DNA from 3 places in the Cupriavidus sp. DF5525 genome. Region 3 is predicted to be linked to each of the others. Evidence: predicted binding sites of a transcription regulator. Region 3 holds the regulator's gene; each other region holds the start of a gene.
What was found. The regulator FNR, encoded in region 3, switches genes on or off when oxygen is low (the NO sensors DNR and NnrR bind a similar motif). The targets are predictions, from matches to a motif close to TTGATNNNNATCAA.
Positions count from the first base shown of each region.

Region 1: a site for FNR is predicted at 4,908-4,921, ahead of ABNX08_RS26960 (universal stress protein). Genes of this name have one in related genera too.
Region 2: a site for FNR is predicted at 5,226-5,239, ahead of ABNX08_RS09180 (hemerythrin domain-containing protein). Genes of this name have one in related genera too.

Region 1 covers NZ_CP168266.1:1,243,790-1,250,994, forward strand. Annotated here, with positions in the region: gene paoA (aldehyde dehydrogenase iron-sulfur subunit PaoA) at 1-123, shown strand, start outside; gene ABNX08_RS26935 (xanthine dehydrogenase family protein subunit M) at 120-1,070, shown strand; gene paoC (aldehyde oxidoreductase molybdenum-binding subunit PaoC) at 1,075-3,270, shown strand; gene ABNX08_RS26945 (universal stress protein) at 3,310-4,143, opposite strand; gene ABNX08_RS26950 (Hsp20/alpha crystallin family protein) at 4,170-4,589, opposite strand; gene ABNX08_RS26955 (hypothetical protein) at 4,676-4,831, opposite strand; gene ABNX08_RS26960 (universal stress protein) at 5,006-5,461, shown strand; gene ABNX08_RS26965 (phosphoribosyltransferase family protein) at 5,576-6,901, shown strand; gene ABNX08_RS26970 (3-deoxy-7-phosphoheptulonate synthase) at 6,957-7,205, opposite strand, start outside.
Region 2 covers NZ_CP168265.1:1,934,578-1,941,782, reverse strand. Annotated here, with positions in the region: gene ABNX08_RS09215 (short-chain fatty acid transporter) at 1-170, shown strand, start outside; gene ABNX08_RS09210 (CaiB/BaiF CoA-transferase family protein) at 242-1,423, shown strand; gene ABNX08_RS09205 (enoyl-CoA hydratase/isomerase family protein) at 1,420-2,142, shown strand; gene ABNX08_RS09200 (S-(hydroxymethyl)glutathione dehydrogenase/class III alcohol dehydrogenase) at 2,178-3,284, shown strand; partial or broken gene fghA (S-formylglutathione hydrolase) at 3,295-4,134, shown strand; gene ABNX08_RS09190 (VOC family protein) at 4,294-4,674, shown strand; partial or broken gene ABNX08_RS09185 (hypothetical protein) at 4,819-5,199, shown strand; gene ABNX08_RS09180 (hemerythrin domain-containing protein) at 5,342-5,962, shown strand; gene ABNX08_RS09175 (hypothetical protein) at 6,057-6,275, opposite strand; gene ABNX08_RS09170 (tripartite tricarboxylate transporter substrate binding protein) at 6,420-7,205, opposite strand, start outside.
Region 3 covers NZ_CP168265.1:3,008,497-3,015,701, forward strand. Annotated here, with positions in the region: gene rimP (ribosome maturation factor RimP) at 1-182, opposite strand, end outside; gene rluB (23S rRNA pseudouridine(2605) synthase RluB) at 486-2,375, opposite strand; gene scpB (SMC-Scp complex subunit ScpB) at 2,381-3,340, opposite strand; gene ABNX08_RS14010 (sulfite exporter TauE/SafE family protein) at 3,896-4,654, opposite strand; gene fnr (fumarate/nitrate reduction transcriptional regulator Fnr) at 4,732-5,457, shown strand; gene ABNX08_RS14020 (hypothetical protein) at 5,506-5,751, opposite strand; gene ABNX08_RS14025 (FixH family protein) at 5,748-5,957, opposite strand; gene ccoG (cytochrome c oxidase accessory protein CcoG) at 6,020-7,205, opposite strand, start outside.

The sequences.
Region 1 (7,205 bases), on a different replicon from region 3:
AAGGCGCGCCCCCAGCTCACCGCCGAGGAAATCCGCGAGCGCATGAGCGGCAATATCTGCCGCTGCGGCGCCTACTCCAATATCGTCGACGCGATCACCGAGGTTGCCGGGAGCAAGGCATGAAGCCCTTTACCTATGAACGCGCGCGTTCTCCCGCCGAGGCCGCCGCGGCGGCGGCGCGCACGCCCGGTACGCGCTTTATCGCCGGCGGCACCAACCTGCTGGACCTGATGAAGCTGGGCATCGAATCACCGGTCCACCTGATCGACGTCAACCGCCTGACACTGGACCGCGTCGACGCCACGCCGGAAGGCGGCCTGCGCATCGGTGCACTGGTGCGCAATACCGACCTGGCGGCCGATGCGCGCGTGCGGCGCGACTATGGCGTGCTGTCGCGCGCGCTGCTGGCCGGCGCGTCCGGGCAGTTGCGCAACCGCGCCACCACCGCCGGCAACCTGCTGCAGCGCACGCGCTGTCCCTACTTCTACGACACCAACCTGCCGTGCAACAAGCGCGTGCCGGGCAGCGGCTGCTCGGCCATCGGCGGCTTCAGCCGACAGCATGCGGTGGTCGGTGGCAGCAGCAGCTGTATCGCCACCCATCCCAGCGACATGGCGGTGGCGATGCGCGTGCTCGACGCCACGGTGCAGACCGTGCGCCCGGACGGCAAGGCCCGCGTGATCCCGATTGCCGACTTCCACCGGCTGCCCGGGAACACGCCGCATATCGAGACCGCACTGGAGCCCGGCGAGCTGATCACCGCGGTGACGCTGCCGAAGCCCATCGGCGGCGCACAGGTCTATCGCAAGGTACGCGACCGTGCTTCGTATGCGTTTGCGCTGGTGTCGGTTGCGGCCATCGTGCAGCCCGACGGCACCGGCCGGGTCGCGCTGGGCGGCGTCGCGCACAAGCCGTGGCGCGTGGAAGCCGCCGAAGCGCAGATGCCGCAGGGCGCGCGCGCGGTCACCGAGCGCCTGCTGGCCGATGCCCGCCCCACTGAGGAGAACCAGTTCAAGCTCACGCTGGCCTACCGTACGATTGCCGCCGCGCTGGCGCAGGCGAAGGGATGACGACATGAAATTCGATACCCCAGCCACCACCAACCCGATCGACCAGCTCAAGGTAGTCGGCCACCCCGTCGACCGCATCGACGGCCCGCGCAAGACCACGGGCACGGCGCCCTACGCCTATGAGCGCCACGATGTCGCGCCCAAGGCCGCCTACGGCTATGTGGTCGGCGCCGGCATCGGCAAGGGCCGCATCGCGTCGATCAACCTGGACGAGGCCCGCCGCGCCCCCGGTGTCATCGACATCATTGCCGCGCAACATGCCGGCGAGCTCGCCAAGGCCGGCCGCAATACCGCCACGCTGCTGGGTGGCCCGGAGATCCAGCACTACCACCAGGCGATCGCGCTGGTGATCGCGCAGACGTTCGAGCAAGCGCGCGCCGCGGCGCAGCTGATCCGCGTGCGCTACGACCGGCAGCGCGGCGCCTATGACCTGGCGCAGGCACGCGACGCCGCGGCGAAGGTGGCCAACCGTCCCGACTCGGCGGTGGGGAATTTTGCCGGGGCCTTTGCGGCGGCGCCGGTGAAGCTCGACGCCACCTACTCCACGCCGGACCAGTCGCACGCGATGATGGAGCCGCATGCCACCGTAGCCGCCTGGCAAGGCAACAAGCTGACGGTCTGGACCTCCAACCAGATGATCGACTGGGCCCGCACCGACCTGGCCACCACGCTTGGCATCCCCAGGGAGAACGTGCGCGTTGTGTCGCCGTTTATCGGCGGCGGCTTCGGCGGCAAGCTGTTCCTGCGTGCCGATGTGCTGCTCGCCGCGATCGGCGCGCGCGCGGTGCGCCGGCCGGTGAAGGTGGCGCTGACGCGCCCGCTGATGATGAACAACACCACGCACCGCCCGGCCACGATCCAGCACATTCGGCTGGGTGCGACGCTGGACGGCAAGCTCACCGCGATCGGGCATGACAGCTGGTCGGGCGACCTGCCGGGCGGCAAGCCGGAGAACGCGATCCAGCAAACCCGCCTGCTCTATGCGGCGCCCAACCGGCTGAGCACGCTGCGGCTCGCGTCACTGGACCTGCCTGAAGGCAATGCCATGCGCGCGCCCGGCGAGGCGCCCGGCATGATGGCGCTGGAAGTCGCGATGGACGAGATGGCGGAGAAGCTGGGCATGGACCCGATCGCCTTTCGCATCCTCAACGACACCCAGGTCGATCCGGAGAAGCCGGGACGCCCGTTCTCGCAGCGGCGCCTGGTCGACTGCCTGCGCATCGGCGCCGAGCGTTTCGGCTGGCAGGGCCGCAGCGCCAGGCCCGCCGCGCGGCGCGAGGGCCAGTGGCTGGTCGGCCTGGGCGTGGCTTCGGCGTTCCGCAACAATCAGGTGATGAAGTCAGCCGCGCGGGTGCGGGTCGATGGCAATGGCATCGTCACGGTGGAAACCGACATGACCGATATTGGCACCGGCAGCTACACCATCATCGCCCAGACCGCGGCGGAAATGATGGGCGTGCCGCTGGACAGGGTGCTGGTGCGGCTGGGGGATTCGGATTTCCCGGTTTCGGCGGGATCGGGCGGCCAGTGGGGCGCCAACAGTTCCACCGCCGGGGTCTATGCGGCCTGCGTCAAGCTGCGCGACACGGTGGCGCAGAAGGCAGGCTTTGCCCCGCAGGAGGCGGTGTTCGACAACGGCCAGATCCGCGCCGGCGGCCGCAGCGTGCCACTGGCCAGCGTGGCGGGTGAAGGCGGCATGGTGGCGGAGGATGTGCTGGAGTTCGGCGACCTCGACAAGCGTTTCCAGCAGTCCACCTTCGGGGCGCATTTTGTTGAAGCCGCGGTCGATGCGGCCACCGGCGAGATCCGCGTGCGGCGCATGCTGGCGGTGTGTGCGGCGGGGCGGATCCTGAATCCCAAGTCGGCGCGCAGCCAGGTGATCGGCGCGATGACCATGGGCGTGGGTGCGGCGCTGATGGAGGAACTCGCGGTCGACAAGCGTGTTGGCTTCTTCGTCAACCATGACCTGGCGGGTTATGAAGTGCCGGTGCATGGCGATATTCCGCATCAGGAGGTCATCTTCCTTGACGAGACCGATCCGGCTTCATCGCCGATGAAGGCCAAGGGTGTGGGGGAGCTGGGGATTTCGGGCGTTGGGGCGGCCGTGGCGAACGCGGTCTACAACGCTACCGGAGTGCGTGTGCGGGATTATCCGATCACGCTGGACAAGCTGATCGGGAAGATGCCGCTGGTGGTCTGATGCGGCCGGCCCGACGTCGGTGCGACCTCGGGCCGGGCTTCAGCGGGACAGGAACACCGGCAGCGCCGCCTGGTGCAGCAACGCCCGGGTGGTGCCGCCGAGCACCAGCTCGCGCAGCCGTGCCCGGCCATAGCCACCCGCGACCAGCACGTCCGCCTGCAGGTCCATGGCCATTCGCGGCAAGACCTCGTCAGGGTTGCCGCCCGGCTCGACATGCAGGTCGGCGCTGACGCCATGACTGGCGAGCCAGTCCGCCAGGCGCACGCCGCTGGCCCGGTCCGGCCCATCCGCGCCGCCTTCGACCACTATGATCGACACGCCAGTGGCACTGGCCAGCCAGGGCAGTGCATCAGCCACCGCCCTGGCGGCCTCGCGCCCGCCGTTCCAGGCGATGGCAACGCGGCCCGGCAGCACCGGGCAGGCACGACCGGGAATCAGCAGCACCGGCCGGCCCGCATGCAGCAGCGCGTATTCCGCGGTGCCCGCCATCGGCGCCGGAATGCCCGCGTCGCCGCCGGGCGGACCGGGCAGGATCAGGTCGGCATAGCGGCCTTCATCGGCAAGCGCCCATCCGGCTTCCGCCTCGACCACGAAATGCCGGGTCGTGACAGCAGCCGATACCTGGCGCGTTCCCTCCAGCAAGACGGCCTCATGCTCTGCGGCCAGGCGCTGCAAATGGCCGGCCGCGAGCGCGGCGTAGCTGCCGGCTTCCGCGCCGGCGCCACGGAATGGTTCGAGCTGCGTGCCGGTCGCAGTCAGCCCTACGACACTGCCGCCGCTTTGCGCGGCCAGTCGCGCGGCGGCCTCGATGCGGGCGGCGCGGGCATGGTCTTCCCGCAGGTCGACCAGGATGGTCCGGAAGTGCATGGGCATGGCGTGATCCTGTGCGTGGCGGTCCGCTAGCGGACGTTGATGGTCTTCTGTGGCGTGGCTTGCTTCTTGGGCAGCACCAGGCGCAGCACGCCGTTTTCATAGACCGCGTCGACCTTGTCCTCGTCGACGTCGGTATCCAGCGCAAAGGCGCGCCGCATCGTGCCGCGGTAGCGTTCGCGGCGGATCACGCGCTCGCCCTCCTTCTCTTCGCTGGAGCGCTCGACCCTGGCGGAAATCACCACCGTCCCCCGCTCCACCGACACCTCGATATCCTCCTTCCTCGCCCCGGGGATCTCCGCCGTCACCGTATAGTCCCGCTCGGTCTCGCTGACGTCCACCTTGATGCCCCCACCGCCTTCGGCCGCGCCGCGCAGCGTGCGCAGCACTCCCTGGAGCATGTCGCCGATGGGTTCGATGGAGAACGGGTCGTACCTGTTGCTGCCCATGATGCCTCCTTGCTCTGGCGATTGCCGCCCGGCACTTGCAGGTGAGTCCATCGTGACACGGCCGGCCGGCATGGATTTGCGCCGCGTCAACGATGCCTGGGGACGCGCGCCTGCGCAACGGCAACGCCACCCGGCAACGTCCCTGCCAGTTCGACCGGCGCGCAGGTGGCGACGTTCTGCCCCGCACGTGCAGCCCTGCCCTGGCGGGTGATCAGTGCGGGCTGCAGCACCAAGGCGCGCATCAGGGTCCGCCGCCGCCACTTCCAGACCCCCGGCAACGGTTCGCGAAGAAACCCAGCACGATTTGCCTGCGCCGGGTTGATCCGCGTCAAGCCCATATCGCTGCCACCGGCTACGCTAACTGCAACGAATCGCAACAGAAATTCGTCGCCAGTTGCCCCCTCAGGAGACACACCATGTACCAGCGCATCCTGCTCGCCGTGGACGGCAGCCGCTCGTCCGACCTGGCCCTGAGCCAGGCCGTCATCATCGCCCGGGCCACGGGTGCCGAAGTCAAGGTGCTGTACGTGGTGGACGATTCCGATGTCTACTTCGAGGCCAGTTATTTCGACCCGCGCGAGCTGGTCGAAAACCTCATCGCCCATGGCCGCAAGGCGTTGGAGGCCGCCACGGCCCGCCTGGGCGAGGCCGGTATCCGCAGCATCACGCAACTGGACGAGAAGCCGGTGGCGCCGGGGCGGATCTCGGCGACCATCGTCACCGAAGCCGATGCCTGGAATGCCGACCTGATCGTCATGGGCACCCACGGCCGGCGCGGCGTCAGGCGCCTGCTGATGGGCAGCGTGTCCGAAGGCGTACTTGCCAGGGCCAGCAAGCCAGTGCTGCTGATCCGCAGCGAGACCGAAGGCTGACGGCAAGCCGGGACCGCCTGCCCGGCTCCGACCGTATATCACTGCGTATTTCCTGGCCCGGCCCGTCTGGCCTGGCTGCGGCCTCTCCCTCCGCCACCTTCTTCGCTGATTTCCATGAGCCGTTACCAGACGCGTTTCCAGACCCGCGAGCATGCCGGCACGGAGCTGGCCGGGGCCTTGCGCGCCTACCGGGGCACCGGCGCCCTGGTGCTGGCGATACCGCGCGGCGGGGTGCCGGTCGGGCGCATCGTCGCCGATACGCTGGGTGCCGACTTTGACCTGGCGATGGCGCGCAGAATCGCACCCGGCGTGGCCCTGGACGATGCCGGCGCAACCTGGCGCACCGGCGAAGGCGATTCCTGCGGCGAAGCGGACGAGCGGCGCGACGCCCTGTTCGACGAGCTGCGCCGCCAGCGAGCGGTCTATACGCCGCTGCGGCAGCACTGCGACCCGCACGCTCGCGTGGTGATCGTGGTCGACGACGGGCTGGTCAGCGGCGCCACCATGTATGCCGCGCTGGCACGCCTGCGCAAGCGCTATCCGGCGCGCATCGTCTGCGCGCTGCCGGTGGCCGCCAGGGCCGGGCTGGAACGGATCCGCGCGCTGGCCGACGAAGTTGTCTGCCTGGACACGCCGGAGCGCATCGCCAGCCTCGCGCACTACTATCGGGAGTTCCAGCTGGTGAGCGACGACCGGGTCAGGCAACTGCTGGCCAGGACGCCCGCCCAGGCCGGCCCGGGCGCCGGGCAACGGGCGGGCGCCGGCTTGCCATCGCTCAGCGCGGCCGTGCAGGTCCCGTATGGCAGCGGCTGGCTGCCGGCCATGCTCGAATCCGGCCCCGATCCGCTGGGCGTCGTGCTGATGGTCTATGCGGGCGGGGCGCAGCGCCGCGCCGCGCGCAGCCACTACCTGGCGCGCAAGCTGCGGGCCAGGGGCTTCGCCACCATGCTGGTCGACCTGCGCCCGGACAGCCGCGTCGACGACGCCGCGGCTTCCGAGCTGGACGACCTGGCGGCGCGGCTGCGCCAGACGCTGGACTTCCTGCGCGCACGCACGCCCTTTGCCAGCTTGCCGGCGGGCTTGCTCAGTACCGGCAGCGCCGCCGCGGCAGCGGCCCGCGAAGCCGCGGTCAACCCGGACCGGCTCGCGGCCATGGCCTTTGTCGCGGGGCGCGCGGACCTGTCCGGCGACGCAGCCCTGCGAGAGCTTGAAACACCGGTCTTGCTGATGTGCGCCAGCGGCGACCCGGAGAGCATCCGCGTCAACGACCTGGCTTTCGGGCAGATGCGCGGCCCGCGGCAGTTGCGGCTGATCCCGACCAACGGCCGCAGCTTCGAAGACCGCCCGGCGCTGGCGAGCATCGCCAGCCTGACGGCGGACTGGTTCGAACAGCTACTGCCTGCGGCCCCACCCGCCGTGCTCGCCTACGACGCGCACTGAAGCGCCCTGCGCTTGCGCCGGCGGTGAACTGGCCGGCTGTCGATCATCGTCGTTGCTACGGCTTCGAATAGAGCCCGCGGCGTACATTGACCGCCTCGCTAAGCATGTCCAGCACTGCCACCGAATCGTCCCACCCGATGCAGGCATCGGTGATGCTCTGTCCGTAGGTCAATGCAGACGGATTGTGCTCGCCCGGGGTGAACTTCTGCGCGCCGGGGAGCAGATTGCTCTCGACCATGACCCCGAAGATGGCTCGATTGCCGCTGCCTATCTGTTGCGCAACGTCGCGCGCGACATCGATCTG
Region 2 (7,205 bases), 1.1 Mb from region 3:
CGGGTGAGCTAGCCGGCAGTCTGCTGCAACCCTTCTGGGCCATTCCCGTCGTTGCAATCGCTGGCGTTGGCGTGCAGCGGGTGCTGGGATTCACGCTGGTCAGCTTCATCACCGCGGGAACATTCTTCGGCTTGCTGTACCTGCTGGTCGTGCCGCACATCAGCGCATGACCGATGGTCTCCCGGCGGAATCACCCCTGCTTCCGCCGGCCCCACTTTCCAATCAATTCCAGGCACTCACGATGACCAATCCAATACAACACGCCCTCCCCCTGCAAGGCGTCCGGGTAATCGAGATCTGCAATGTGGCTGCGGGCCCCTACTGCGCCATGTTGCTGGCGGACATGGGGGCTGACGTCATCAAGATTGAACATCCGGAAACCGGGGATACGTTGCGGAGTTGGCCGCCCATCTCGGCCGGCTACAGCGAAAACTTCGCCTCTCTGAATCGGAACAAGCGGTCGGTCACACTAGATCTAAAGAAAACTGAGGATTTGGCGAGGGCCCTTGATCTGATAGACACAGCAGATATCCTGATTGAAAACAACCGGCCCGGCGTCATGGATCGGTTGGGGCTGGGGTACGAAGCCGTACGTGAAAGAAATCCGCAACTGGTCTACTGTTCAATTTCCGCCTACGGCCAGACTGGCCCACGGGCCAGCGAAGGCGGCTTCGATCTGACCCTGCAGGCCATGAGCGGCATCATGAGCGTGACAGGCGAGGCAGGCGGCCCGCCCGTGAAGTGCGGCGTGCCGATCGCCGATTTTTCCGCCGGGCTCTACGCCGCGTTTTCCGCCATCTGCGCGCTACAACAGGCAAGCGCAACCTGCAAGGGCACGCACGTTGATATCTCAATGCTCGGTGCCACGCTTGGCATTGCTGCCCTGCAGACTTCCGAATTCTTTGGCAGTGGCCGCGATCCGGTCAAGCTGGGAAGCGCCCACCCGCGCAATGCGCCGTATCAGGTCTTCGCCTGCCGCGATGGCTACTTTGGCATGGCAGCCGGCAACAATGCGCTGTGGCGCGCGGTATGTGGCGTCATGGCGCGCGACGAGATGTTGGTCGACAGCCGCTTCACTAGTCCGGCGCTTCGGGCCAAGCATCAGGTTGAACTGCGCGAGCTGCTGGAAACCGAGTTCATTCGGGAGGACGCGGAGACCTGGCTCATGCGATTCAGGGCTGCCGGGGTGCCATGCGCGCCGATCAACAACTACTCCGACGTGCTAGCCGACGAACAGGTGAAACACATGCAATGGGTCCAGCTCCTCACGCTGCCCAATGGTGTGGAGACTCGTACCTTTGCCTCGCCGATTCGCCTGTCCGGAAACAACCTGCCGATCCGCAGTGCTCCCCCGGCATTAGGGGAGCACAACATGGAAATCCTTGGCGCAAGCCAAGAATCCAATGAGGAGTTCGTGCAATGAATGAGAATCTGATCGTGAATCGGGACGGTGATTCCGTTACGCTCACGCTGAATCGGCCCGACAAGCTGAATGCCTTGTCTCCAGAACTTGTCGAAGCATTGGTCCAGGCGATCCGACAGGCCCACACCGATGACGCTGTCAGGCTCATCGCCTTTCGTGGCATGGGGCGCAACTTCTGCGCAGGCTTTGACCTCGGCAGTCTCGACCAGGAAACAGACGCGAGCCTTCTCCTTCGCCTGGTCAGGATCGAAACGCTGCTGCAATTGATCGCGTACTCGCCCTGTATGACGGTAGCGTACGCACACGGGAGGAACTTCGGAGCCGGGGTCGATCTGTTCGCGGCATGCAAGCGGCGCTATGCCACGTCAGACACAAAATTCCGCATGCCCGGTCTCTTGTTTGATCTGGTGCTTGGAACGCGCCGCTTCGCCGCGCTTGTCGGCAACGAACGGGCGCGCGAAATCCTGCAGACTGTTCGTGAAATTCCCGCCGATGAAGCGAACCAGATTGATCTGGTCTCCCGCGTGACCGAGCAGGATGACTGGACTGCTCTCTTCGCGCGTGACCTCAAGGACGCCACCATGCTTTCCCCACGGGCGCAGGAGAGCCTTTACGCCGCGGTACATCCACCGACAGCGGATGTCGACATGGCGGCATTGGTTCGGTCCGCAGCGGAACCCGGGCTGCGGCAACGCATCGAGCAATACCTCGGCCGATAGACCTTACTCACTTTGACACTATAGACGCGCCTACTATGAAGACGAAAGCTGCAATCGCCTGGGAAGCCGGTGCCCCGCTGACCATCGAAGACGTGGACCTGGACGGTCCGCGCGCCGGGGAAGTGCTGGTGGAAATGAAGGCCACCGGCATCTGCCATACCGATTACTACACGCTGTCAGGCGCCGATCCGGAAGGCATCTTTCCGGCGATCCTGGGGCATGAAGGCGCCGGCATCGTCACCGACGTCGGCCCCGGCGTGACCTCGCTGAAGCCGGGCGACCATGTGATTCCCCTGTACACGCCGGAATGTCGCCAGTGCAAGTTCTGCCTGTCGCGCAAGACCAACCTGTGCCAGGCGATCCGCGCCACGCAGGGCAAGGGCCTGATGCCGGACGGCACCTCGCGCTTCTCGATCGACGGCAAGCCGATCTTCCACTACATGGGTACCTCGACCTTCGCCAACCACATCGTGGTGCCGGAGATCGCGCTGGCCAAGATCCGCCCGGATGCGCCCTTCGACAAGGTCTGCTACATCGGCTGCGGCGTGACCACCGGCGTGGGCGCGGTGCTGTTCACCGCCAAGGTGGAGGTCGGTGCCAACGTGGTGGTGTTCGGCCTGGGCGGCATCGGCCTGAACGTGATCCAGGCCGCGAAAATGGTCGGCGCCGACAAGATCATCGGCGTGGACCTGAACCCGGCGCGCGAGGCGATGGCGCGCAAGTTCGGCATGACACATTTCGTCAACCCGAAGGAAGTGGAGAACGTCGTCGACCACATCATCCAGCTGACCGACGGCGGCGCGGACTACTCATTCGAATGCATCGGCAACACGCAGGTCATGCGCCAGGCGCTGGAGTGCTGCCACAAGGGCTGGGGCAAGTCGATCATCATCGGCGTGGCCGAGGCCGGCGCCGAGATCTCGACGCGCCCGTTCCAGCTGGTAACGGGCCGCGAGTGGAAAGGCTCGGCCTTCGGTGGCGCGCGCGGCCGCACCGACGTGCCGAAGATCGTCGACTGGTACATGGAGGGCAAGCTCAATATCGACGACTTGATCACGCACACGCTGCCGCTGGAGCGCATCAACGAAGGCTTCGACCTGATGAAGCGCGGCGAGTCGATCCGCTCGGTGGTGCTGTACTGAGGCGCTCGCCATGGAACTGATCTCGCAACACGGCTGCCACGGCGGTGTGCAGCGCTTCTACCGGCATGACTCCGCCATCATCGGCTTGCCGATGAAATTCTCGGTGTTTCTGCCGCCGCAGGCGCAGGGCGGCGCCAAGGTGCCGGTGCTGTTCTACCTGGCCGGGCTGACCTGCACCGAAGAGACTGTCATGATCAAGGCCGGCGCGCAGCGCTTTGCCGCCGAGCACGGGCTGATGCTGGTGGCGCCCGACACCAGCCCGCGCGGCGCGGGTGTGCCGGGTGAGGCCGATGCTTGGGACTTCGGCGTGGGTGCCGGCTTCTACCTCGACGCCACCGAGGCGCCTTGGAGCAACCACTGGCGCATGGAGAGCTACGTTGCGGAGGAGTTGTTCGGGCTGGTCACCACTGCGCTGCCTGGCGATGCCAGCCGCGTCGGCATCTTCGGGCATTCCATGGGCGGGCACGGCGCGCTGGTGCTGGCACAGCGCCATCCGCAGCGTTTCTGTTCGGTGTCCGCGTTTGCGCCGATCGCCGCGCCCTCGCGCTGCCCGTGGGGCCAGAAGGCTTTCACCGGCTACCTCGGCGATACCAAAAGCGTTTGGGCGGATCATGATGCCACCTCGCTGATGCTGAAGCAGATTCACCCTCCCTTCGTGGACGGAATCCTGATTGATCAAGGACTATCGGATCAATTTCTCCACGAACAACTTCTCCCCGACGCGTTTGCAGAGGCTTGTGCCGCTATTGGTCAGTTACTCATTCTCCGGCGACATGAAGGCTACGACCATGGCTATTACTTCATCGCTTCATTCATCGAGGATCACGTACGTTTCCATGGAAGCATCCTGAATGGATGCCGCCGCCCGTTGTTGACCAGCGCTGCTAGTTGGAATGCTCAAGTTCGGGACACGTTGATGCCGGCTTAGCGACACCCGACCAATGCGCGGCAACTGATGCTTGATAGCGCATTGTGTCCACTCTTTTTCTACCCACAAAGGAGTTTGAACATGGCAATCTTTTCCCATATTGTTGTAGGCACCAACGACCTGGAGCGTGCTCGCGCATTCTATGATGGCGTTCTCGGTGCACTTGGCATCAGCCGCGTCATGAATCTGGACACGGCCTCGCTATGGGGTGTAGACAGCCCGGAATTCATGGTCACCAAGCCGGGGAACGGCCTGCCATCCACGTATGCCAACGGTGGGACCATTAGCTTTTCCGCCCCCAATCGCTCAGCGGTCCATGCCTTCCATGAAGCCGCAATCAGCCTGGGCGCCCGGGATGAAGGTGCGCCAGGTCCCCGGAACTTCACCCCCACCTCATACGCGGCATATGTGCGGGACCCCGATGGCAACAAGATTTGTACCTATTGTTTCGATCCAGCGTAACCTATAAGTGTGTCATCGCTCTGAGCGGTACGTTCAGAGCGATGAGTGGGCTTTGCCGTCTGTCTTTGGTCGCCACGGAGCGGCGATGTAAATTGGGTCTTCCGCACTTTGTGTGACAAGCCTCGCTGGCGTGGAGGATCTTGTAGCGGGGAGCGGCCGTCGTCTCCCAGCCATCCTGACTGGCGCCCGTTTGCCGGGCCGCTATCGCCCGGTAGCGTGCGCCAGGCCATGGTGATCCTGAACGCGCTGTTCGAACCCCACCGCTCATGAATCACCGGTAGCACCCTGGGTACATGCGGGCAACGGAGGCACGCTGCGTTGCGGATCCTGAACGCCCTGTTCGCCTGGGTGACCGAGGCGGGCTACCTGGCCGGCAACCCGCTCGCCCTCGCCCGCCGCCGGCGCGCCCCGACCCAGGCGCGCATCACCCGCTATCCGAGCCACGACCTGCCTGAGACGGACAAAGACACCGTCACGGCGATGCGGACTGAGATAGGCCGGGAAAGGCTGCACGCGGCCCGCTGCACATGATCCTGAAAGGTGGCGCCGCTTTGATCTGCGTCAGACGCAAATCGTGCAGGGCAACTACTGTGTCAATGAGAGCCCCGCGAGTCCCAATTCGCATCGGACTCAACGATCTGCTTGCCCAGCTTCCCAGGAGGGCGCCATGGCCACCCCGCTCGTCACCTCGCTGCCGACTTCACCTTCCGACGCGCTTTCCTCCCCCAGCCCGTCACCGCTTGCCGCCTGGCATACCGACCATGTCCATTTCGCCTCACTGCTCGACCTGCTAGAACAGCAGGTCAGCACTTTCCATCAGGGCGAGCAGCCAGACTACGGCCTGATGGCCACGATCATCCATTACATGCGCAACTATGGCGATTGCGTGCACCATCCCCGCGAGGATGTTGCCTACGCGCTGCTCGTGGAACGGGATCCCGGCACACGGATCATCATCAGCCGGTTACTGCAGGAACATCGCGTGATCGCCACGGTCGGCGCGGAATTGCTCAATCGCCTGCGCGAAGCCCAGAGCGAAGTGGTCACTTCGCGAACGGCACTGGAAGCGGCCGCGGCCATGTACCTGGTGTACTACCGTAACCATCTGTCCACCGAGGAGAAACAGGTCATGCCGCGTGCCGCCCGGTTCCTGACCGAAGCGGACTGGGCGGAGGTCGCCGCGATCGATTGGGCCAGTGCCGATCCCCTATTTGGCGCCAATGTGGAGAAGCGCTTTGCAACCTTGCGCAAGCAGATCGACAGCGAAGCGAACGCGTCCATGCACTGAACGTCGGTCGTTTCGCGGCACTGCCGGGCCTCGGCCCAGAACTTTTGCCGTGGACCGGTACGCGCCATGAGCGCGCCCGGTTTCAGCGCGGCCATCATTCCATTTTGAGCCCTACCGTCCTGATCATGGCCTGATAGATCGACCCCGTGCGCGCGATGAAGCGCTGCAGGGCTTCGCCGGTCAATGGCGTGTCTTGGCTGCCAAGCTGCTCCCGCACATTCCTGACGGCCTCCGATTCCGTGACCGACTGCCGCACCAGCGTGGCGAGGCTGTTGACGATGTCGGCAGGCAGCCCCGCGGGGCCCAGCAGCATATTGACGGCCAGGTTGCCGCAGATCGGGTCGGATATGCGTTCGTCCGCCCACGTCGGTAGCCGTGAAGTGTAGATTGCTTCGATTTACGTCAGCGTCCGTTGCGTCGGGAAATAACTCCGGAAAGGATTCGACCTCCTCCGGCATTACATGGGAATCTTGGCCGTACGGGCCACGCCGCCCCAATGCGCCATGTCCTTCCGGATAAGCTGCGTCAGTTCTTCCGGTGTACTGGCCCTGGCTTCCGCGTGATGGTCCGCAAGGTACTTGCGGAACTCCGGACGCTCTACCGCCTTGACCAGGGCGCCGCGAAGCCGCCTCGCATCGACGTCGCTGGTGCCTCTGGGCGCGAACGCCGCAAACCACAAGACGCTTTCAAATCTCGGCAAATCTTCGGCAATCGCCGGGACCTCGGGTAGCGAGGCCATGCGCTGGCGTGCCGCTACGCCGAGGAATCGCATCTTTCCCGATTGCACCAGTGCTACAGATTCAATCGCGCTCACGAAGCTGCACTGGATGTCTCCCTGAAGCAAGCCTCTGGCGACCAGCGATCCGCCCTGATAAGGAATGTGCGTCATGTCAAGCTTGCCGAGGCGGGAAAACTCGACTCCCGTCAGGTGCGCAAGCGAGCCAATCCCTGATGAACCGTAGTTGACGCTAGCATCCGGCTGACGCGCTTGCTCCATAAAAGCCTTTAGCGTTTTGGGACCCTTCTCTGCCGATACCATCAATACCAATGGCATGAAGGCGATTGTCGTTAGCGGTTGAAGGTCCCGCAGCGCATCGTAAGGCGTTCTTCTCAGGGATGGAACGATCGCGTTCGGTCCCTGGTTGCCGAACAGGATGGTGTTTCCATCAGCCGAAGCCTTCGCAACGTAGTCCGTACCGATCGCCCCGGCCGCGCCAGGCTTGTTTTCCACGATGACCGGCTG
Region 3 (7,205 bases):
ACATTCTCGACCGTAAACACGTGGGTGAGCTGGCGGCTCACCTTTTCACAATCCTCGATGGCAATGCCGGTTTCAGGCTGATCGATGTAGACACGCAGAAGTCCGGCGGGGGCACGCTCGAGCTCAACAAGCTCATATCCCATGCCGTTAAGGGTGGTTTCGATCAAATCTGCCAGATGCACTGTTATCCCGAGTAATGGCCATCAACACCGTGGCAGGCAAACCCGCCGGTGCCGTCCGGGACGACCCTGCTGCAGCCCTGCCTGTCCGCCATCCGCGCCTCGCGCCGGAGCGCGGGGCCGAAAACGGGCGAACCAAAAAAAAATGGGCGCAATGCCCATCATTCGCCCATCCTCGACGAGGATGGCTTTTTGAATAGACTTGAATTATACGCTGATTATGTCGAAAAGGCAAAAGCCTGACATAGTCGCACACTGCGGGCTGCGCCGGCGGGTCTTTTACCCGCCATGAGCAGCATCGAGCACTCAGCGATTGCCGCCGCGGTTTCCCCCGCGGTTACCGCCGCCGCCGCCACCACCGCCGCTGCCACCGCCGCGCGGCGTGCGGTTTCCACCTGGCTTTGCCGCCTTCGGCATCACATTTCCGTTCGCTTCACCGCCGCCACGACGCGGCGGCTTGCCCTGCCCGCCCAGGCCGGCGCCACCGCCACCGCGCGCCTGGCGTGGGCCGGTGCCGCGCCCGCCGCCCAGATTGGCCGCGTGCGAGGTCAGTAGCGTGGGGCCGTGGCTGATATAGCCCATCGACGTCTTCATCGGATCCGGCTGGCCGCCGCGGCTGCCGCCACGGGCACCGCCCTGTTCGTAGCGTGGGAGGCCATCCATGCCGGTGTGCATCGGCATGCCGGCGATGGCGGCTTCGGTGCGCTGCTTGCGCCCGCCGACCTTGGTCGCGCCCTTGCTGGGCTGCTCGCTCTTGCCCGGCACCTTCAGGCCGACGCCGGCCATCAGCGCCTTGACGTCATTGGGCTCGACTTCCTGCCAGCGGCCGCGCTTGAGGCCGCGCGGCAGCAGGAACTGGCCGTAGCGGGTGCGGATCAGGCGCGACACGGTCAGGCCGACCGCCTCGAACATGCGGCGCACTTCACGGTTGCGGCCTTCGGTCAACGCCACGTGGTACCACTGGTTGACGCCCTCGCCGCCGCCATCGGCAATGCGCAGGAAGTTGGCTTCGCCGTCGTCCAGCTTGATGCCGTGCAGCAGGCGCTGGCGATCGGCCTCGGCCAGTTCGCCCAGCGTGCGCACCGCGTACTCGCGCTCCACACCGTAGCGCGGATGCATGAAGCGATTGGCGATATCACCCGAGGTGGTGAAGATCAGCAGGCCTTCGGTATTGAAATCCAGGCGACCCACCGCGACCCACTTGCCGGTCTTGATGCGCGGCAGGTTGTCGAACACGGTCGGACGGCCTTCCGGATCGGACTGGCTGACGATTTCCCCGGCCGGCTTGTGGTACAGCAGCACGCGGGGCGGTTTGGTCGACACCTTGCGATGGATCAGCTTGCCGTTCACGCGGACCTGGTCGGCCGGCAGGATGCGCTGGCCGATATGAGCAGGCAGTCCGTTGACCGAGACGCGGCCCTGCAGGATCAGCTCTTCCATCTCGCGGCGCGAGCCCAGGCCGCCCTCGGCCAGCACCTTGTGCAGCTTGGGGGCGTCGTCCTCGGCCGACAGCTCGCGCACCGGCTTGGCCTTGGTGCGCGGAATGACGGTGTCGTCCTTGTCGTACTGCTCGGAGATCACGAAGCGGAACAGGTCTTCGCTGTTCGCCGCACCCTTGTCCGCGCCGGGCTGGGCCTGGCCTTGCCCCTTGCGCTGCGCCTGCGGCTTGGCGCCGTCCTTGCGGCGGCCCTGCTGGCGGGCGCCGGCGCCCTGCACTTCGGCGGGCGCAGCGCCCTTGCCGGCGCGCTGCTGGCCCGGCTTGCGCTTGCGGCCGGCCTGCTCGGGCTTGTCGGCGCCTTCGCCCTTGGCGGCGCGGTCGATTTTCTCGGCCTTGGTGGTCGAGGCGTGCCCACCCTGGCTGCCCTGGCCACCCTCGCCCTGACCCGTCTTGCGCTTGCCGCGGCCACGCTGGCCACCGCGTCCGCCCGCAGGCGCCGCCGCAGACGCGGCGGCTGCCTCGCCGGCCTCGCCCTGCACCGGTGCCTCGGCACCTTCGGCGCGGCCGGCATCGCGATCCTGCGCTGCCTGGCGGCGAGATGCCACCAGGTTCCTCAGCCCGCGGCGCAGCCCCTTGCGGCGGGGCGCGGCTTCGCTGCCCGATCCGGGTTCTGCGGCGCCGGTATCGGCGGATGCACCCGCATGGCGGGCGTCTTGCTCTACGGAATCAGACAAGGTATTCACTATCGGATGTTGCATGTTGTTCAGTTCGGCACGCGCTCGTCGTGCTCGCTCGGGTGCGGCGGCGTACCGTCTTCTGGCAGTTCGCTGCGCGCCCCGTCCGGATTGGGTTCGGCCTCGGCAGGTTCGATAAGGTCATCCACGGGGTCAGCGCCTTCGCTGGCCTGCTGTCGCGGCTGGACGTCGAAACCATTGGCGGTTTCGGCGCCCTCGGTTCGTTCGGTGCTCTCGGTGCTCTCACCGGCGACCGGCGCTACCATCTCGCCAGCCTCGGCCGCCAGCCCTTCCGGCTGGCCTGCAACGCCCTGCGCCACGGGCGGTTGCAGCTCGGCAGCTTGCTGTTCCGCGGCGGGCGCCGGAACCGCCACAGGATCGGCAAACGCCTCCTCGTCGGCGCTGACTGGCTTGATCGCGGCCAGCTCCTCGAAATCGATGGCCTGCTGTTCCAGCAGGGCAGCCTGGGCCTGCGCCTGGGCGTCTTCCAGCGGCGGCAGTTCATCCAGCGTACGCAGGCCGAGATCGTCCAGGAACGCCTTGGTGGTCGCGTACAGCGCCGGCCGGCCCGGCACGTCGCGGTGGCCGATGACCTCGATCCAGCTGCGGTCTTCCAGCTTCTTGATCACTTCCGTGCTGACGGTCACCCCGCGGATCTCTTCGATATCGCCGCGGGTCACCGGCTGCCGGTAGGCAATGATCGCCAGCGTTTCCATCACCGCACGCGAATACTTTGGCGGTTTTTCCGGATTGAGGCGATCAAGGTATTCACGCATTTCCGGGCGGCTCTGGAAACGCCAACCGCTCGCCAGGGCCACCAGTTCCACACCGCGCTGGCGCCAGTCCTGGCGCAGCTCGTCGAGCAGCACGCGGATCGTGTCCGCACCGACGTCATCGTCAAACAGCCGTCGCAGATCATTGACGCGCAAGGGCTCCTGCGCGCAGATCAGCGCCGTCTCGAGGACGATCTTCGCCTCTTGGGTATTCATGTTGATGGTGTGCAGCCTGTCTTTGCACCTGCTCCCGGACGGATCCGGGGCACCGGAGATTTTGGATACAGCGATGCCGAATGCCATCGCCATCTCATTGCGCAGCTAACCCGGATGCCTGCCGCATCCAAGCCGTGCACTTCCCTTTCTTTGCATCGAATGCCGGGTCGGTCCGGCAGGAGATCGTTCGCAGGCCGTCTTGGGCCGGTCAGCGAACCCCTTGCGTCGCGCGCCCGCACTCAACGGACGATGCTGTCGGCGAACTGAACGCCTCGGACGCAAGAAAAAACGGATATCGGGAGCAAGGCCGGCATCTCCAACACCGCGGTGCCAGCCGGACTTTTGAGCCAGATCTTTTGAACCGGATGGACCGCGGGACGGGCCGGGCCTCGAAAACCTTCCGCTTCCCGTAGCCCCTGAGCGCGCCTTCTGATATGAAGGCCGCCTGGCGCTGCTCGCCACATCGCGCCGCGCGATACCGCAATGCAGGCGATTGTATGGCATTCCCGCCCCAGCCTGCAACCATCATCCGTTGCGCCATGCGGCGGCGGCGCCTCAGAACACCAGGCAGAAACCCTGCCCGGCCAGGGAATGTGGCAGCAGCACCGCTCGGGCGATGCCCAGCCCGCCGAACGCCATCACCGCGACCCCAGCCCCCAGGCGTATGCCACGCCGCCTGGACAGCGTGCGCAGGTAGCCCGACAGGCCGGACAGCACCAGCAGGTTGGGCAGCGTGCCCAGCCCGAACACGCCCATCACCAGCGCCCCCGAGCCGGCGTTGCCCGCCAGCAGTGCCAGCGTCAGCGCGCCATAGACCATGCCGCACGGCACCAGGCCCCAGGCCAGCCCCACCCCATAGCGCCGCGCCAGCCCGCCACGGGCCCGCACGAATGCCGGCATGCCGCCGGCCAGGCGGCCCAGCTGGCCAGCCACCGTAGCGGTGGCGCATGCCGCCAAGCGCTCGAGCCAGGCCAGGGTGAACGCATTGCCCTGAAGCAGCCGCCAGCCCGACCACAGCAGCATGGCGCTGCCCGCACCGAACAGCCAGCGCTGCACCGGCAGGTAGTCCTGCTTCCATGCGGTGGCACCGACCGCGCCCAACAACGCACCCAGCAGCATATAGGTCGAGATCCTGCCGATGTGCATTGCCAGCAACTCACCGAACCACGCGGTCCGGTTTTTCACGAAGTTCACCGTCGCGATGGCGTCGCGCCGCTGTTCCACCGCGAGGGCAAGGCCGCCACACATGGCGGCACAATGCACCCCGCCAAGCAGGGCCAGCAGAAAAACGCTAATAAGCACACCAAATGTCAATTCTGACTCCCTGCCGCATCACATCGCACGGTAAAATGTTGGGGTCGTGCCCTCGCAGCCATTCTTGCAGGTTCCAATTGCTCACCTCCATTCCCATTACCGAGATGTCGCCCCGTTGCTCCACATGCGCGATGGGGCAACTGTGCCTTCCGGTAGGCATGTCCCAGCAAGATCTTGCCAAGATGGACACGCTGGTGCAGGAACGCATTCGCGTTCATAAAGGCGAGACCCTGTACCGCATGGGCGATCCGCTCACCGCTGTCTATGCCATCCGCTTCGGTACGCTGAAGACGCACGTCACCACCGAAGACGGCCGTTCGCAGATTACCGGCTTCCACCTCCCCGGCGAAATCGTCGGCCTCGACGGGCTGGGTGAAATGCAGCACGCATCGGATGCCACGGCGCTGGAAGATACCGAAGTCTGCGTGGTGCGCATGAACGAACTGCAGACCTTGTCCGCCGGGCTGCCGTCGCTGCAGCACCAGTTCCTGCGCCTGATGGGCAAGGAGATCACGCACGACCAGCTGATGCTCGTGACGCTGGGCTCAATGCGCGCCGAGGAACGGCTGGCCGCCTTCCTGATCAACCTGTCCGAGCGCCTGTCGGCGCGCGGTTATTCGGCCTCCGAATTCGTCATGCGCATGAGCCGCGAAGAGATCGGCAGCTACCTGGGCCTGAAGCTCGAAACCGTCAGCCGCCTGTTCTCCCGCTTTGCCGAAGCGGGCCTGATCCAGATTCGCCAGCGCCACGTCAAGCTGGTGGACATCGCCGGCATCAAGCAACTCTACAGCCGCTCCTGCTGAGCGCGCATCGCACTGCCATCGCCGCACCGGCGATGGCAATTTCAAACGTCATTCAAGTTCGTCGGTATCGCTGAGCCGGGTCGGCATGGTGTAGAGCGTGAGCCCGCTGGACAGCGCGCAGAACGCCCACGCCAACAGGAAGCCGATCGTATAGACCGACTCGCGTGACGCGTCGACCGGGTGGCCGAAGAACTTCAGGTCGCCCGGATCCACGACCGAAAAGACCGTCGCGGTTGCAAAGCCCGCCATCAGGAACCCGGGCCACAGTACCCACATCAGCCAGCGCAGCCTCATGGTTGCCTCGCTGCGGCAGCCTTGCGCGGCGCGGCTCCGACCTTCTCGACCACCAGTCCATGCCGCGTTGCCCCCTGCACCGGCAGGTCAGGATGCGAGGACGCGAGCCAGATGGTCACGCCACACGCCACCATCGCCACCAGCGGGCCGCTCATCAACAGCCACGGCCACGGTTCCTTCCACCACGGATTGCCTTGCCGATTCATCTTGCCCCCCTTATCTGCAGCGGTGCGGCGCGGATCCATAACCGCGCCACACCATCCTAGCTTTACAAATCGCGCGGCACGATAAAACTGGTGGATTGCCGGATTTCGGCACTCCCCCGCTCCGTGCCTTCGCTCGTGACCGTCACGCTGATCTTGTGCGTACCCTGCGCCGCGTTCTCAATCGGAACGCGGATGCGGATCGGCAACAGCCGGTTGGAGGTCGGCGCCAGCGCTTCGGCCTGCTTGTCGTATTCAACCGTCAGGTTCTTCAGCTCGTCGCTGTCGGCGCGCACGCTGATGCGCATCGGTCCTTCGGTCGTGTTGATCAGCTGCAGCCGATAGACGTTCTCGATCCAGCGCCCTTCCACTTCGCGGCCCAGCGCGCCGCGGTCGCGGATGATGTCCACCTTCAGCGGCGTGCGCAGCGCAATCGAGGCCACGAAGCCCGCCATCAACGCAATCCAGATCACCGAATAGATGATCACGCGCGGACGCAGCAGCCGCTTGCGCGACGCCGCCGCGGACAGGCCCTTGCGCATCGCGTCTTCCGAGGTGTACCGGATCAGGCCGCGCGGATAGTCCATCTTGTCCATGACCTGGTTGCAGGCGTCGATGCAGGCGCCGCAGCCGATGCACTCGTACTGCAGGCCGTCGCGGATATCGATCCCGGTCGGGCACACCTGCACGCAGATGCTGCAGTTGACGCAATCGCCCAGGCCCGCCTTGTAGTGGTCGGTCTTGCGCGAACGACTGCCGCGCGGCTCGCCGCGGCCAACGTCGTAGGTGACGACATAGGTGTCGCGGTCCACCATCACGCTCTGGAAGCGCGCATACGGGCACATGTACTTGCACACCTGCTCGCGCATGAAGCCGGCGTTGCCCCAGGTGGCGAACGCGTAGAACAGCATCCAGAACGCCTGCCATGGCCCGAGCGAGAGCGCCAGTACCTCTCCGCCCAACTCGCGGATCGGCGCGAAATAGCCGATGAAGGTAAATCCGGTCCACAGCGCGATCAGTACCCACAGGAAGTGCTTGGTCGCTTTCAGGCGCAGCTTGCGCAGGCTCCAGGGATCACCGTCCAGGCGAATGCGTGCGATGCGATCGCCCTCGATCCGCCGCTCGATCCACATGAAGATCTCGGTGTAGACCGTCTGCGGACAGGCGTAACCGCAGAAGAGGCGCCCCGCGATCGCCGTGAACAGGAACAGCGCCAGCGCCGAAATGACCAGCAGCACCGCCAGGTAGATG